3 regions of the Novosphingobium sp. GW835-FHT14H07 genome follow, and region 3 is predicted to be linked to each of the others. Evidence: predicted binding sites of a transcription regulator. Region 3 holds the regulator's gene; each other region holds the start of a gene.
The links. Region 3 encodes LexA, which represses DNA repair genes until DNA is damaged. Its sites were predicted from a motif close to GTTCCNCNCTTGTTCT; they were not measured.
Positions count from the first base shown of each region.

Region 1: the regulator LexA is predicted to act here: its motif matches at 3,112-3,127, upstream of AC1Q5P_RS05770 (DUF6771 family protein).
Region 2: the regulator LexA is predicted to act here: its motif matches at 2,526-2,541, upstream of AC1Q5P_RS02795 (FRG domain-containing protein).

Region 1 covers NZ_JBXAFX010000004.1:152,577-157,419, reverse strand. Annotated here, with positions in the region: gene AC1Q5P_RS05785 (ParB/RepB/Spo0J family partition protein) at 1-1,973, opposite strand, end outside; gene AC1Q5P_RS05780 (hypothetical protein) at 2,111-2,326, opposite strand; gene AC1Q5P_RS05775 (GNAT family N-acetyltransferase) at 2,528-3,025, shown strand; gene AC1Q5P_RS05770 (DUF6771 family protein) at 3,137-3,325, shown strand; gene AC1Q5P_RS05765 (hypothetical protein) at 3,309-3,518, opposite strand; gene AC1Q5P_RS05760 (hypothetical protein) at 3,576-3,962, opposite strand; gene AC1Q5P_RS05755 (hypothetical protein) at 3,959-4,843, opposite strand, start outside.
Region 2 covers NZ_JBXAFX010000002.1:163,343-168,185, forward strand. Annotated here, with positions in the region: gene uvrA (excinuclease ABC subunit UvrA) at 1-14, shown strand, start outside; gene AC1Q5P_RS02790 (DUF262 domain-containing protein) at 440-1,552, opposite strand; gene AC1Q5P_RS02795 (FRG domain-containing protein) at 1,549-2,346, opposite strand; gene AC1Q5P_RS02800 (hypothetical protein) at 2,986-3,891, shown strand; gene AC1Q5P_RS02805 (ABC-F family ATP-binding cassette domain-containing protein) at 3,785-4,843, opposite strand, start outside.
Region 3 covers NZ_JBXAFX010000001.1:118,552-123,394, reverse strand. Annotated here, with positions in the region: gene AC1Q5P_RS00600 (NYN domain-containing protein) at 1-431, opposite strand, end outside; gene moaC (cyclic pyranopterin monophosphate synthase MoaC) at 657-1,130, shown strand; gene AC1Q5P_RS00590 (molybdopterin molybdotransferase MoeA) at 1,127-2,332, shown strand; gene lexA (transcriptional repressor LexA) at 2,452-3,171, shown strand; gene AC1Q5P_RS00580 (energy transducer TonB) at 3,422-4,090, shown strand; gene AC1Q5P_RS00575 (ComEC/Rec2 family competence protein) at 4,200-4,843, opposite strand, start outside.

The DNA of each region.
Region 1 (4,843 bases), on a different contig from region 3:
GCCATGTCGGCCTTCTTGAGATGGTCGATCATCTCCGCGAACTTCGCGCCCTTGGCCTCGGCCACATCGGCGATGATCCGCTGCTTGGTGACGCTGCCGAGATAGCCTGCGACCGTCGGCCGCCAGCCCGCGCCGACTAGATCCAGCCCGACCGCCCGGGCAAGGACATGGCTATGCTCGACCCGGCGCTCGATGCTGCTCTTCGAGATGCGGCCATTGTCATACTTGGGCACCACCTCCTGTTGCGCGTTCAGAACCCGCGAAGCGCAATGCGCGAAGAGCGCGGCCTGCTCGTTGCCGTCGAGCGCCAGCAGAGCTTCCCACAAATTCTTGTCAGAATCGGGGAGCCGGTCGGCCCAGCGCTTGTGCCGCTCGGCGATCGACCGCGCCGGCGCGCTGTCGCGCAGTCCCGTGGTCGAGAAGCCGAAGGACGCTTCATGGAGCGAGATCTGCAGGCAGGATTCGCGTGTCGAAGAATAGAAGCAATCGAGCACGAAGGCATGCAGCACCGCCGCGAAGGCAGTCGAGGGCGACTGCGCGAACGCATCCTGCAGCGCCAGCGTGCGCCAGGCGGTGAGTTCTGCGACGAGCCGGTCGGGCAGCGGCTTGACCACCTCGCCATCCTCATCGTCCTCATCCCCGGATGCCGCGCTGATCGGAACGACATTGGAGACGCCCGGACCGGCCGCTTGATCCTCGTCCGCCGCGTCGTCATCACCTGTCTCGGCGCGATGTCCGGCATGACCGTCCACGCCGACATCTTCCGCGCCTTCGATCTCGATCACCGGCTCATCCTCGGGGCGGACATAGCCGCGCTCGACCGCGAGCGTGCCGTCGACCTCGATCGACAGGAACGCGCCGGCGATGACCATATCCCGCGCCTCGAAGCTCATCGGCCGTTCGACCAGCATGCCGATAGCGGCATCGATCGCCTCGATCCGCGCCTGGACCTCATCGGGCACCTCGGGCGCATCGGCCCATTCGGCTTCAAGCTCCTCGATCTCGGTCTGGAGCGCGGCGAGCTTCGCTTCCTCCTCGCCGGTCATGGCAAGCTCGACTCCGTCGATCTCGCGCAGGCCGTTGGTCACGCCCCAGGGCATGTCGATGGCGGTCGCGACCCATTTCCAGCCCTCGGCAGCGATGCGCTCGCCTTCCGCCTGGAGCTTCTCGCCAACGAGGCGGTCGAGCAGCGCGGGATCGGTCAGCCAGCCGCCATCATCGGGCTCGAACAGGTCGCGCATGACACAGCCGCCCGCCGCGACATAGGCTTCGACGCCAATGAATCGCACCCGCTTGTCGCGCGCGCGCACTGTGTTCTCGGTGAGCTTCTGGCGGATATAGGCGCCCGACTTGTTATAGCTGTGCGCGAGCATCTCCCAGACCTGTTCCTGACGCGCATGATCGTCGGAGACGGCGAAGGCCATGAGCTGTTCGAGCGTCATGCCGTCCTCGGCATAGATGTCGTGCAGCTTGGGCGAAACCTTGGCGAGGCGCAGCCGCTGCGTGACCACCGCAGGCGTCACCAGGAAATGCGCGGCGATGGCTTCTACGCCTTCGCCCTTGTCGACCATCGCCTGCATGGCGCGGAACTGGTCGAGCGGATGGAGCTGCTCGCGGAAGGTGTTCTCGGCGAAGCTGTCCTCTTCGGCCGTGACGACATCATTGGCCGCCTTGACGACGCAAGGGATGGGCGCGTCCTTGGCGAGCCGCTTCTGCTGCACCAGCAGTTCGAGCGCGCGGAACCGCCGGCCACCGGCCGGCACCTCGAACTGGCCGGTCTCCTGACCCTCGCCGTCCAGCATGGGCCGCACATTGAGGCTCTGGAGCAGGGTGCGGCGCACGATGTCGGCGGCCAGCTCGCCGATCGACACGCCGGCTTTGACCCGGCGGACATTGGACTGGGACAGGACCAGACGGTCGAACGGGATGTCGCGCGAGCCGCTGAGGATGATCTTCGGAAGGCTTTTAGCCATCGGTTTTCTCCATGACGGGCCGCCGGAAGACTCTCTCCCGGCTCCCGGCCCGTCACGAAGCCCCGGCTTCCCTCTGCCTCTTTCGGGCCTGCCACCGGCAGGCCCGTTTCGCTCGCCCCCGGCGCGGCCCGGCGTCCTCACAGCACACCGGCGAGAACGAGAACCGCCGCCCAGCACAGGAGCGCGCCCAGAAGGATGACCAGCAGCGAAACACCGGGCGACAAGCGGGTTTCCTGGAGCCGGGCCTCATGGTCGGCGGTGTCCATGTCGGGTGTTGCCTCCATCACGAACCAGGCCGCGACAAAGGCGCGCAGGCGGGCGATGAGGGGATGCGAAGAGGTGGATCGGGTCATGGCATTCTCCATGACGAGCAGCCAGGAGACTCTCTCCCGGCTTCCTGCCCGTCACGAGACCCGCAGGGATACTCTCGCTCTTGGGTGCCGCCGCAGGCAGGCCGTCCACGCCCCTATGCTCCGACGTATGTCGGGCGCTGTTCACGGTCTGACGGGCATGTTGCTGTTGCCCGAGCGGGTCGGACCCGTCAGACGAGCCTGATGATCATTCGCGTCGAAACACCTGCCGACATCTCGACCATTCGCGCCCTGACCGAAGCCGCGTTCAAAAGTGTCGAACACAGTAGCCAGACCGAAGGCGCAATCGTCGATGCGCTCAGAGCCGCTGGCGCGCTCCCCCTCTCGCTTGTCGCGGAGCAGGATGGCAAGATCGTGGGGCATATCGCCTTCTCGCCGGTGCTGATCGACGGCAAGGATTTGGGCTGGTTCGGTCTGGGGCCGGTATCGGTCTGGCCCTACCTCCAACGCAGCGGCATCGGCAGCGCCTTGATCCTGGAGGGATTACAGCAGCTTCGGCAACGGGGTGCGGCCGGATGCGTGCTGCTCGGCGATCCCGATTATTATCGCCGCTTCGGGTTCAGCAGCGATGATGCGCTGCGCTACGGCGATGTTCCGCCGGAATATTTCCAGTCGTTGATCCTGTCAGGCGAGCCCTGCGCGGGCGAGGTTACCTACCATGAAGGGTTCGAGGCGCGCTGACAGCGCAGTTGAAGTCAGTCGTCTGCGTTGGAGCGTGCAGGCAAGGCACGAGGACGGGTCATCCACCGCAACCGGCTCGTCAGAATGTTCGATATTCGTTCTCATCGACGCATGGAACGAATCGAACGACAGCAACTGTCCGCTATCCTGCTTGCCGCGCCCGGCTGGGCGCGGGTCGGGCTGACGATGCCGGACGAGCGGATGCGCGAGCGCGCCGCAGACACGCTTGCGGCAACCATCATCGAAAGACTGGAAGGAACGCCCGGCCCCGACCCGGATCAGTTCAGGCTTCCGCTCTGAGCCCTTCGGTGCCGGCAGGCGCGGCGTCGAACACGCCCCGCCGGACCGCAAGACGATCGGAGAAGGTCACGACGTTCGTGCGCCCGTCGCGATCGATCTGCGTGAAGCGCAGCATATCCCCCTTGAGGATTTCGATCATCACCGGCGGCAGCTCGTCCAGCGGATCATGGAAGGTCTGGCGGTTCTTCGGCATCGGCGCCTCCGTGGGCCGGGATCGCTCGTCCATAGCATGGATCGGGATACAGTCCGATCACCGATGCTCGTCGGGCACATATTCCTCATGGCCCTGCCATACGATCTGGTCCCCTTCATAGATGGTGACGAAACCGCGCCTGCGTACGATTGGCTCCGGCGGCTTCGCCGAGAAGTTCAGGCATCCGAAAGTGTCGACCGTCGCCGAGAAGACCAGCGGCTTGCCGGCCTGCATCAGCACACGGTCGCAGGTGCCCGACGGACGCTTGACCCGCCGTTTCGACAGGCCGAGCTGGAAGGATTCATAGGCGCGGATTTCCCAATCGGACGGCGGCGACCAGTGCCGGCAGTATTTGCAGTAGCGCGGTCCCGGCGGTTCCTTGTTGTCCTCCTCGTCGAGCGCCGGCCCGCCATTGTGCCCAACACGGGCGCGCGGATCGCTCATCGCCCGCGTCCGTGTTCGAGCCAGGCACGCAGGCGCTGGCGCATCACGCCAATCCCGGCATTGATTTCGGTGATCTCGGCATCGGGGGTGATGCAGCGCATCTCGCGAAAGCCTTCGAGGAAGGCGCGCATGACCTTGAGGTAGAGGCCGCCACCGACCAGCGCGACGTCGGTGAAGGGCTGCGTGCCATGATAGCAGAGGCTGGCGATCTCGCAGCCGGGGTGCGAACCGTAGTTGTCGGGTTTGCTGGGCGACGGCGGACGCGGCCAGCGTGTTCCGATGCCGCCCGCGATCATGCGGGTCGCAAGGTCAGGCGACAGCCGCGCGTTATAGTCCTCGATCGGCCGGTCGCCCCCGCCGAAACCGTAGCGCGCGGAAAGGAACCCGACCCGCGCCAGACGGCGATCGGGATCGACGCTGCGCCAGGTCTGCCAGAGCGGCCCGTCATAGCGCTCCCACGCCGGCATCCATCCGGGATCATGGCGCTTGGTGGCCGAGCAGGCGAGAAACAGCAGACGGTGTGAAAAGCCTGCTGCGCGGGTCTGGGGCACATCGACGCGCACCACGCGGACTGGACGGCCTTGCTCCACCTCGGCGAGCCGCCCGATCAGGGCGATGTCGGCGTCGGTGCAGACACCCCGAACGTGGAAGGTCGCAAGGCCGTCGACTTCGACCGGCGGCACCGCATTGATGAACAGGATGCCGTGGCCGAGATTGCCGCAATATTGCGGGGCCTCGACAGGTTCATGTCCGGGCGTCGGCTCGATCCTGCGCTGGCCGACGCGCCTGAAGGCCTCGGCGAAGCAACGGGGATCGGGCGTGACGCGCGCCTGCGGACGGGCATGATATTTCCACGGCGGTCGCTCCGGATCGACCTTGCC
Region 2 (4,843 bases), on a different contig from region 3:
TCCTGAAGCGCTGACCCCAAAAGCCCTCTCCCCTTGAGGGGAGAGGGTTGGGAGAGGGGGGCCGCAAAGCGTCTGACGGAGGGGCAATGATTCCCCCCACCCGCTCATCCTGAGCCTGTCGAATGAGGGAGGGGGACCATCCGCAGGATGGTGGAGGGGCACCATCGCAACACCACCACGTCGAAACACAAACCCCGTCACCCTGAACGCGGCTCAGGGTCCATCCTTGCCCACAAGCGGAGGCATAATCGGCAAAATGGATCCTGAACCAAGTTCAGGATGACGCAGCAAGCGGTAAACATGCAACCGCCAAAGCCCCGTTCATCCTGAGTCGGTCGATGGATGCTTGCACAACGCCGCTACTTGCGGACGCTGGGCCTCGGCGTTGTCAAAGTCGACGGCCAATTGAGAATTGATGCAGGTGTCACCGTAATCCTAATCACAGATCGTAGACGCGATCAACGGCTGGGGAATTAGACATATTGTATTTTTCGTCCAAATACTTACGGAATTCCTCTTGCAAGATGAGGATTCTTTGTTGGTGGCTTGTACCATCGTTAGTGCTCCTATTAAGGGTATCAAAGCGAGAATAAATCGCGTTTACCCCTCTACCCTCCCCATATTTTCTTTCAATATCACGATTCTCCTTGCGGAAATTCTCAAACCTAAGCAGAAATTGCCGTATATCATCATGATAAACTGGATTTATCATCTTCGTGAGCCAGTAATATACCGGAAATACCCCTGATGATGAAAGTAAGGGGTCGTTAGGAATAAAAATGTCTAACATTTCTTCAAAAACGTCGATTACTCTTCGCGCGGCAAGTTCAAGTCTTGTTTTATCTATATCTTTATCTGAGGCAAATTCATCAAGGTCGACTTTCTTTGTGCTAACAAGCCCGTTCCTGTATTCGAAAAGGAGAACTTTGGCTGCTGCGTTGTGATCTCCCGCTCGCTTGGTGCTAAAGCGAATTGATTCTTTAAACACACTGTGCTCTGCTAGCTTACGGATTACGTCAGTCACTGGGCCTACGATCGCGTTTCGCACTTCTGCGCCGGTGAGCGATTTGCTTCGATTCAGCCTAACGAAAAGGTCATTCACCAGTCCTTCATCGTTTGTGAAGACGCTCATAATAGTCAAATTGGCATTTTCAAATTCTTCAGAAACAGCAGGATACTTACGCTGGAGATCGCGGAGGCTTAGTCCGCTCAACTCTAGAGAGGGATCTTCGCGCCACTTGAAGCTTTTTCCAAGAACGACTTTGTTATCGAAAAAATCAAATATTGCTTCTAAGCGCTGCTTCCCGTCGATAATGGCGTACGGAAGCTTCTTTTCGTTTAGTTCAGATTCACCAAACTGAAAGTCGGCAAGATATAGCTTAGGTATGTCGAAGCCATTAATTATAGAGTCTATCAAGAAGGCTTTGTCGCTGTCGCTCCAAAGTCGACCTTTGCGCTGATATGGCGGATTAAAGTCAATCTTTTCCCGCCGCGAATTCCACCACTTTAGTGTACGCGCTTGATGTTGTTCAATTTTCAAGAATGTTTTCATGAGAATGCAAACCTTCGACGAATTTCTTTAGCTAATCCAAAAAGATCAGGAAAAACTACTGACTCGGTAAAGCCTTTTTGGAAAAGAGAGCGCAGTATTCCGTCGATATGCTCTTTCTTTAACAGAATCTTTTCTAAGGTATCAGGCGGAAATGCATCATCCATATATACCTGTTCCATAGGGAGGAGTCCCTTGCCAAACAAAGCAAAAACGCCTCTCTGCGCTACGATCCTGGGTGAATTATGATTTCCAAAGATCATCACGGGCTTGGTCGCCCGCTGATCTAAGTTCACATTTGGAGCGTAAGCCTTGATTTCCTCGCAGGCTTCATCGAGAATGCCGCCATTGAACGATATATGTGCTAGCGCTGCGCGGTTCCACGATATGGGATCGCATAGCCAAATTGCAGCGTCCTTTATGGGCTTGTTTTTTCCGTTTCGCATCACTTCAGATATAGCAAAGTAGAGTGCGACAAACGGACTTTCAGACCAATCAAGAAGGCGTGTTGGTATTCCGTAATGCTGCATAAAGAATAGAGATCGCCAAGGATTGGACAGGTCCTTATCTGCGAATGGTGGTGATCGTTGTGAAAAAGTTGCGCCGATATCTCTTTCTATGTCTATGATGCTTTTTTCATCTTTGGCTCGTGCCGACCGTGCGATTGAGGGTGACAATGTGTAATTGCAGTTGCTGATGCCACGATACCAAACGACGTCACGCTTCGACTGATAGCCTTCTATTATATCTAGAATTCCTGACAGAGATTCTGGCTCATGGGTTGCGAATTTTAGCAAGTCGGTGCCCCTAGTTTTAGCCCCCAACAAGGCATGGCAAAGTTACCGTGCCAATAGGAAAACCCATAATTGAACACGTGGATTTTTCCAAGGTTTGATGTCGATTTTAGTGTTCTTGTAGCGTAGGCAGGCATCAAACGACAAAACCATTTTCCTACACCCCCCATCCTCGCCTAGAAGTTCCTGTTTCGTTCCAAACGGGGGCCGCCCATGCCGCACGCCGCCGATCCGCATCAGCCTTCCTCCTTCGGGCGCGGGTGGATTCCCGCGAGCCGGGACATCGGACTGCCTGATGATGCTCTGCCTGCGGTCGGCGCGAAGGGGCAGCGGCGTGCGGCTTCAACTCCCCTCCCGCAGGCGGGAGGGGTTAGGGGTGGGCATTCGCCGTCAGCCGAACAAGGGCGCGGTGGGCATTCGCGGGCAGGCGAGGGGGCTTTCGCGTTTAGGGAAGAAGAAGGAAGGGCCCACCCCCGGCCCCTCCCGCTTGCGGGAGGGGAGGAAGAGGGCAGCGTCCTCCCGCTCGCGTCGGCGGAAACCGCACTCCTCCACCCCAACCAGTTCACCCCCACGCGCATGGCGCTGTTTCTCGAGCATCTCAGCCGCCACGGGCAGGTGCGCGCGGCGGCGCAGGTGGCGGGGGTGTCTTCGCAGACGACCTATGTCCGCCGTCGCCGCGATCCGGCCTTTGCCGCCGCGTGGGACGCTGCGCTGCTCCATGCGCGCGAGGCGGCCGAGCAGGTGCTTGCCACCCGCGCGCTCCACGGCACCACCGAGACGATCTGGTTCCGGGGCGAGGCGGTGGGCGAGCGGCGGCGCTTCGACGCGCGCCTGCTGCTGGCGCACCTCGCCCGGCTCGACGCCCGCGCAAGCCAGGCACCGAGGGAAATCCACCACCTCGCCGAGGACTTCGACCGCATGCTCCTGGCCCTGGCCGAGGGCGCGGACGTCGCCGCCGCCACCGGCTTTGCCGACCCGGCGCAGGACCGCTTCTTGAAGGCGTGCGAGAAGCAGGCCGAACAGGACTTCAAGCGCGCCTTCCCCTATCCCGCCGACGACGAGCCCGACGAGGCCTGGGACGACTGGCAGGAAGCCCATGACGCCCACATGGAAAGCGCCCGCCAGCTCGCCCGCGAAAGCTGGTCCGCCGCCCAGAACCGCCGCGAAGCCACGCTCCACGCCCTGTTCGGGGAAGAGGAGGAGGAAGATCAGACCGAAATCAGGGAAGCCTGCTCCCCCGCGCAGGCGGGGGCCTCGGTGTCGTTACGGAACGAACGCGAGAAACCCGAAGCGGTCCGTAAACCGACCGAGGTCCCCGCCTGCGCGGGGACGCCGGAGGAGGAGCGCGGAGAGCAAAGCGCCCCTGAACCGTGTAAACCGCGTAAACCCCTCGGGCTGCTGCGGTGCGGCACTTCGCCCTCGGCGCTGCTGTCGGCGGGCCTCAGTTGGCCCCCTCTAGCGCCTCGCCAGCTTCCAGCCACGCCAGTTCCGCTTCCTCCAGCGCCTGCGCAACCTTGCTTCGCCGCTGTGACAGGTCACTCATGGTGAGCTTGGCGAATTCCGGCGCGGCGCTGCCCGGCTCGAACATCGCGCGGTCGATCTGCGCCAGCTCGGCCTGCAGTTTGGCCACGCGCTTTTCCGCTTCGGTCTGTGCCTTCTGCAGCGCCTTGTACGTCTCGCGCGCCGCGGCCCGCGCCTTGCGGTCCTGCTGCGCGCCGCCCTTGGCTGGCGTGTCGCTGCTGCCGCTCTCGGTCTTGGGCTGGTTGCGGCCGAGGATGAAGTCGATGTAGTCCTCGATGCTGCCGTCGAACGGCTTGGCGGTGCCGCCGTCGACGAGGACCAGGCGGTCGGCCACCAGTTCGGCCATGTGCCGGTCGTGGCTGATCAGGATCACCGCGCCCTTGTAGGCATTCAATGCCTGCACCAGCGCCTCGCGCGCATCGATGTCGAGGTGGTTGGTCGGCTCGTCGAGCACCAGCATGTGCGGCGCGTCGCGGGTGACGAGGGCGAGGGCAAGGCGCGCGCGCTCACCGCCCGACAGCGTGCCTACCTGCGCGGTGGCGCGGTTGCCGGAGAAGCCGAAGCGCCCCAGCTGCGCGCGGACGGCGGCGGGGCTCTTGCCCTCCATCGCCCGCGTCATCAGTTCGAGCGGGGTGCCGCCATCGGCGATCTCCTCGACCTGGTACTGGGTGAAGTAGCCGACCTGCATCTTCCCCGTCGCCGTCATTGCCCCGTCCATCGGCGCGAGTTGCGCGGCGAGCAGGCGGGCGAGCGTGGTCTTGCCGTTGCCGTTGCGGCCGAGCAGCGCGATGCGGTCATCCGGATCGATGCGCAGGTTCAGCCGCTGCAGCACCGGCTTGCCGGGCGCGTAGCCCACGCTGGCAAGATCGAGCGTGATCAGCGGCGGGCGCAGTTCCTCGGGGTCGGGGAAGTCGAAGCTGAGCGAGGGATCTTCGACCACTGCCGCGATCGGCTGCATCTTGGCCAGCATCTTGGCGCG
Region 3 (4,843 bases):
AGAACGATATGGTATTTCGAGCAACTGTTTCGGAGTTTCAGGTCAGCGGCATCACCGCCGAAACCATGCACTTCGGCGCCCTCCCTGCGCAGAAATTCGACAAGTGGCTGAAAGTCACGGTCATTCGATGCAATGCAGACGCAATCAAACCCCTTGCGCAGGACGATTTCGACTGTCTCGACAGCCAAGGCGATGTCGGTGGTGTTCTTCTTGTTCTTTGAAGGTGTAACCTGTCTCACATCGAGCGGATGGTCTTTGGAATGGTCTATCCATTCGCCATTCGCCCCGTTTGCAAAGTTTCCATAGACACGGCGCAACTGCACGTCCCCCAACGACGTTGCGATCGCTTCAATCTTTGACATCGTGCTTGCGGGCACGTTCTCGCCATCAATCATGATGGCAACACGCTTCTTGTTCTGCACAGTATTCATCAATGTGCTTATTGCGGCAGAAGGCTTACGAAATTCCAATATGTAGTCACTTCGGATTGGAAACGCTTTCCTACAGGGCAGGTTTTTGCCATGGTGCCGACTGTCAGCGAAGCACCTTGAAAGCCCCGGAAATCCGCGCCAAAACTGCGTTCCAACTCCCGTTCCGCAGTTCTCTCTGGACAGTGTAAACCCCGTAAACCCCCATTCAGCATTCCAGGGACAACGATGAACGACCTCACCCATCTCGATTCGACCGGCACCGCTCGCATGGTCGACGTCGGCGGCAAGACCGAGACGCACCGCGTCGCGATTGCGCGTGGTATGATCCGCATGTCTGACGCCACGCTCGAGGCGATCAGGTCCGGCAATGCTCCGAAAGGCGATGTGCTTGGCCCAGCGCGGATTGCCGGGATCATGGCGGCGAAAAGGACAGGCGACCTCATCCCGCTCTGCCATCCACTGGCGCTCGATGCGGTCAACATCGATTTCGCCTTCGTCGCCGACGGCATCGAATGCACCGCCTCCGCTTCGTTGACCGGTCGCACGGGCGTAGAGATGGAAGCGTTGACGGCGGTGAGCCTCGCCCTGCTGACGATCTACGACATGGCCAAGGCTCTCGACAAAGGCATGGTGATCGAAAGTGTCCGTCTGATCGAGAAGCGGGGCGGCAAGTCCGGAACCTGGCGCGCTCCGGAATGAAAGCGCCGCCCCTACCCCTTGCCGAAGCGCAGAGCCGGTTGCTCGCGCTCGCGCCTTCGCTGCCCGTCGAGCATCGCTCGGTTGCCGAATGCCTTGGCCATTACCTAGCCGAGGACCTCCTTGCCCGGCGCACGCAGCCAGCGGCAGCCCTTTCGGCGATGGACGGCTATGCCATGCGCAGTGCCGATCTTCCGGGCCCGTGGCGCGTGATCGGTGAAAGCGCGGCCGGCCACCCCTTCGGCGGCGAGGTCGGCCCCGGTGAAGCCACCCGCATCAGCACTGGCGCCATACTGCCCAAAGGCGCGGACATGGTGCTGCTTCAGGAGGACAGCGCGCGCAACGGCAACGAGCTGAGCTTGACCGGCGAGCCACCGCAGCCCGCTTCGCGCCACGTTCGACCCGCAGGCATGGATTTCAGCTCTCGCGAAACGCTGATCTCTGCGGGTAGCCGCATTAGCCCTGCGCAAATCGCGCTCGCCATCGCCGGTGGCCACAGCCATCTCCCCGTGCGCCGGCGTGTCAGCCTGACCGTCATCGACAGCGGCGACGAACTGGTTCCTCCCGGCCACCTGCCCGACCTGCACCAGCTTCCCGCCAGCAACGGGCCGATGCTCTGTGCGATGGCCGCCTCCCTGCCGGTCGATATCCGCCATGCCGGTCCTGTGGCGGACGAACTCGCAGAATTGGTCCGCGCGCTGGACGCGGCAAACAGCTCGGACATCATCGTCACAAGCGGCGGGGCGTCAGTCGGGGATCACGATCTCGTTCGCCCGGCGCTCGAGGCCGTTGGCGCCTCGATCGACTTCTGGCGCATCGGCATCAAGCCGGGCAAGCCGCTGCTGGTGGCAACGCGTGGATCCCAGATCATTCTCGGCCTGCCCGGCAATCCAGCCTCGGCCTTCGTTACGGCCTACCTGTTCATGCTCCCCCTGTTGAGAGCGATGCTCGGCGCGAGTGCGCCTTTGCCAAAAGCCATCCCAGCCCGGCTTGCAGAGCCACTGGCGCAGGGCGGGAGCCGAATGGAGTTCCTGCGCGCGATATGGGACGGAGCGTCGGTAAGGCTCGACCCGCTCCAGGATTCCGGAGCGCTCTCTCCACTTTCAAGGGCCAACGCGTTGGCCGTGCGGGAAGCAGGGGCCGAGGCCAAACCGGCCGGAACGGATGTTCCTATCTACCTCCTCGAAAATGGCGGAATTGCTTGACGAGTCGCAACAGGTTGCTTATCCGTTCCGCATTCGTTCGCCGGGATGGAACATTCGCTCCCGGTCCATGAAAGACCAGCGGCTTCGCCTCGAAGCCGCGCATTGCGGAGTGGCCGCCGATGTTGACGCGCAAGCAGCACGAACTGCTCACCTTCATTCAGGTCCGGCTTGAAGAGTCGGGCATCTCCCCCTCGTTCGAGGAGATGAAGGAAGCGCTCGATCTGAAGTCCAAGTCGGGCGTCCATCGGCTGATCTCGGCGCTTGAAGAGCGTGGCTTCATCCGCCGCCTCCCCAACCGCGCACGGGCACTCGAAGTCCTCCGCCAGCCTGACAGCGCGGTGGGCAAGCAGAGCGCCGTTCGGCAGATTGCCAATGCAGATGGTGGAGCAACGGGCGGAAGCGTCACGGCGCTTCGTCCTGCACCAAAAGCGCCTCCCGTGCCTGTGGCGGCAAACGACGTGATCGAGCTGCCGCTGCACGGCAAGATTGCAGCCGGTGTGCCAATCGAAGCGCTTGAGACGACGGCGACCCTGCCAGTTCCTGCCGCGCTACTGGGCGCAGGAGAGCATTACGCACTCGAAGTGTCCGGTGACTCGATGGTTGAAGCCGGGATCTTCGATGGCGATTACGCGCTTGTCCGCAAGACAGATATGGCGCGCGATGGCGAGATCGTGGTTGCACTTGTGCGCGGGGAAGAGGCCACGCTCAAGTATCTCCATCACGAAAAGGGCATGGTTCGGCTGGATCCCGCCAACGCTGCCTATGATCCTCAGTTCTATCGCCCCGACGAGGTGACCGTGCAGGGCAAGCTTGCAGGCTTGTTGCGGCGCTACCACTGACGTTTGTTGCAACATAGCGCCCGACCATCGGGCGTGCCTGATGACAAAGGCCGCTGCGCAGGAAATGCGCGGCGGCTTTTTTTGCATCAGCATGTTATGGTAAATATCAATCGATTTGGTTGAGATTTTTCTGGATGTGGTCCAGTGTGAGGTATAGTATCCGCTGTTACCGAATGCCCCGCCGTGGGGCTCCCCTTTCCGGGACGGCCCGCCAGAACATGGGGCGTCGGCAACGGAAGAGGTGTTGCCAATGGCTTATGCAATCGAGAATACGAGACGCAGGCAGACACAGACCTTCATCGCGGTCGGGCTGCTTCATGGAGTGGCGATCTGGGCGATCGCTTCAGGGTTCGCCAACAGCATGGTCACGATCCTGACGGACCGACTTCCTGCCAAGCAGTGGGAGGACGAGGAGGTGAAGGTAACGCCTGTCGTGCCGCCGCCGGACGTGAAACCTTCCCCACAGCCTGACAGCCGCTCGCTGGTGGCCCCCCGCCCCGACATCGCGATTACGCCGGTGGATCCTTCAAGCACAGTCCGGGAAATCGAGGTCACCCCGATCACACCAGTCGACCCTATCCCGAACGTCCTGCCCGAGCCCCACCCCTCTCCCTCGCCGAGCTTTGCCGTGCGCACAGCATCACCGAAGGGATCGCCGGGCTCATGGATCTCGGACCGCGACTATCCCTCGGCCGCAATCAGAGAGGAAAGAGAAGGGCTAACCCGCTTTCGGCTCTCGATAGGCGTGGATGGCCGCGTCACGGGATGCGAGATTACCGGATCGAGCGGGTCTCCTGACCTTGATGCAGCGACATGCACGAAAGTCAGCGCGCGGGCGCGGTTCACTCCTGCACTTGGCAGCGACGGCATGCCGACTGCGGGGAGCTACGTCGGTTCGGTGCGCTGGGTCCTCCCCTGATGAATTGAGCCGGGCGAACGTCAGGTTCGCCCGGCAAGTCTGGCGGAAAGGAGCGCTGCTTCGAGATTATCGCCCGCCGGACAAGGGCATGGACCGCCCTGGGTCGCATTCATCGCTTGGAAGCCACTGGCGCCGTTACCGGCACGGTTGCATCAGGCGCATCCGTCGCTCCAACTCCGACGTCGTTGAGTTGCGTCAGGCTGGGCGTCGGGCGCGGTACTGGCCAGCGATACCAACCATGCTGGCCCTGCGTTTCCGCTACGGTGCGAATCCGGCCAGAGGCAAGATCGATGGATATGCCTCCCGTATTGGCGAGATAGGATCGGTCTGCCTTCAGCATGCGCGGGCGGCACGATGCCGGAAGGCGTCGATCGGCGATGACGATGTCGGCCCGCTCGCAGGCCGCCACAAGCGCCATGTCGTCAATGTAGTTTCGGCTGCGGGCCATCAGGAGCGTAAAACGCCGTTCGTTTCTGAGCACCGTTGCAGCGCAGAAGTCTTCATTGCAGCGAGCACCCGGCCATTCATCGAGGCGACGAAGGCTGCCTTCCATTCCGGCAAGTTCGAGCAAGTTGTCCCGCATGTAATCGCCCCTTCCCATGCGCAGGACGATCAGGTCCGATCCTTCGCCGGCTATGCCGACGTGATGGCCATCACCGGTGACAAGCACATCGGGCCGCGGCGTCAGGACCATGGCGGTGATGGCAAGACCGGCGGGTATGGTGCCAAGAAGGCGCACCTTGCCCACCCAGA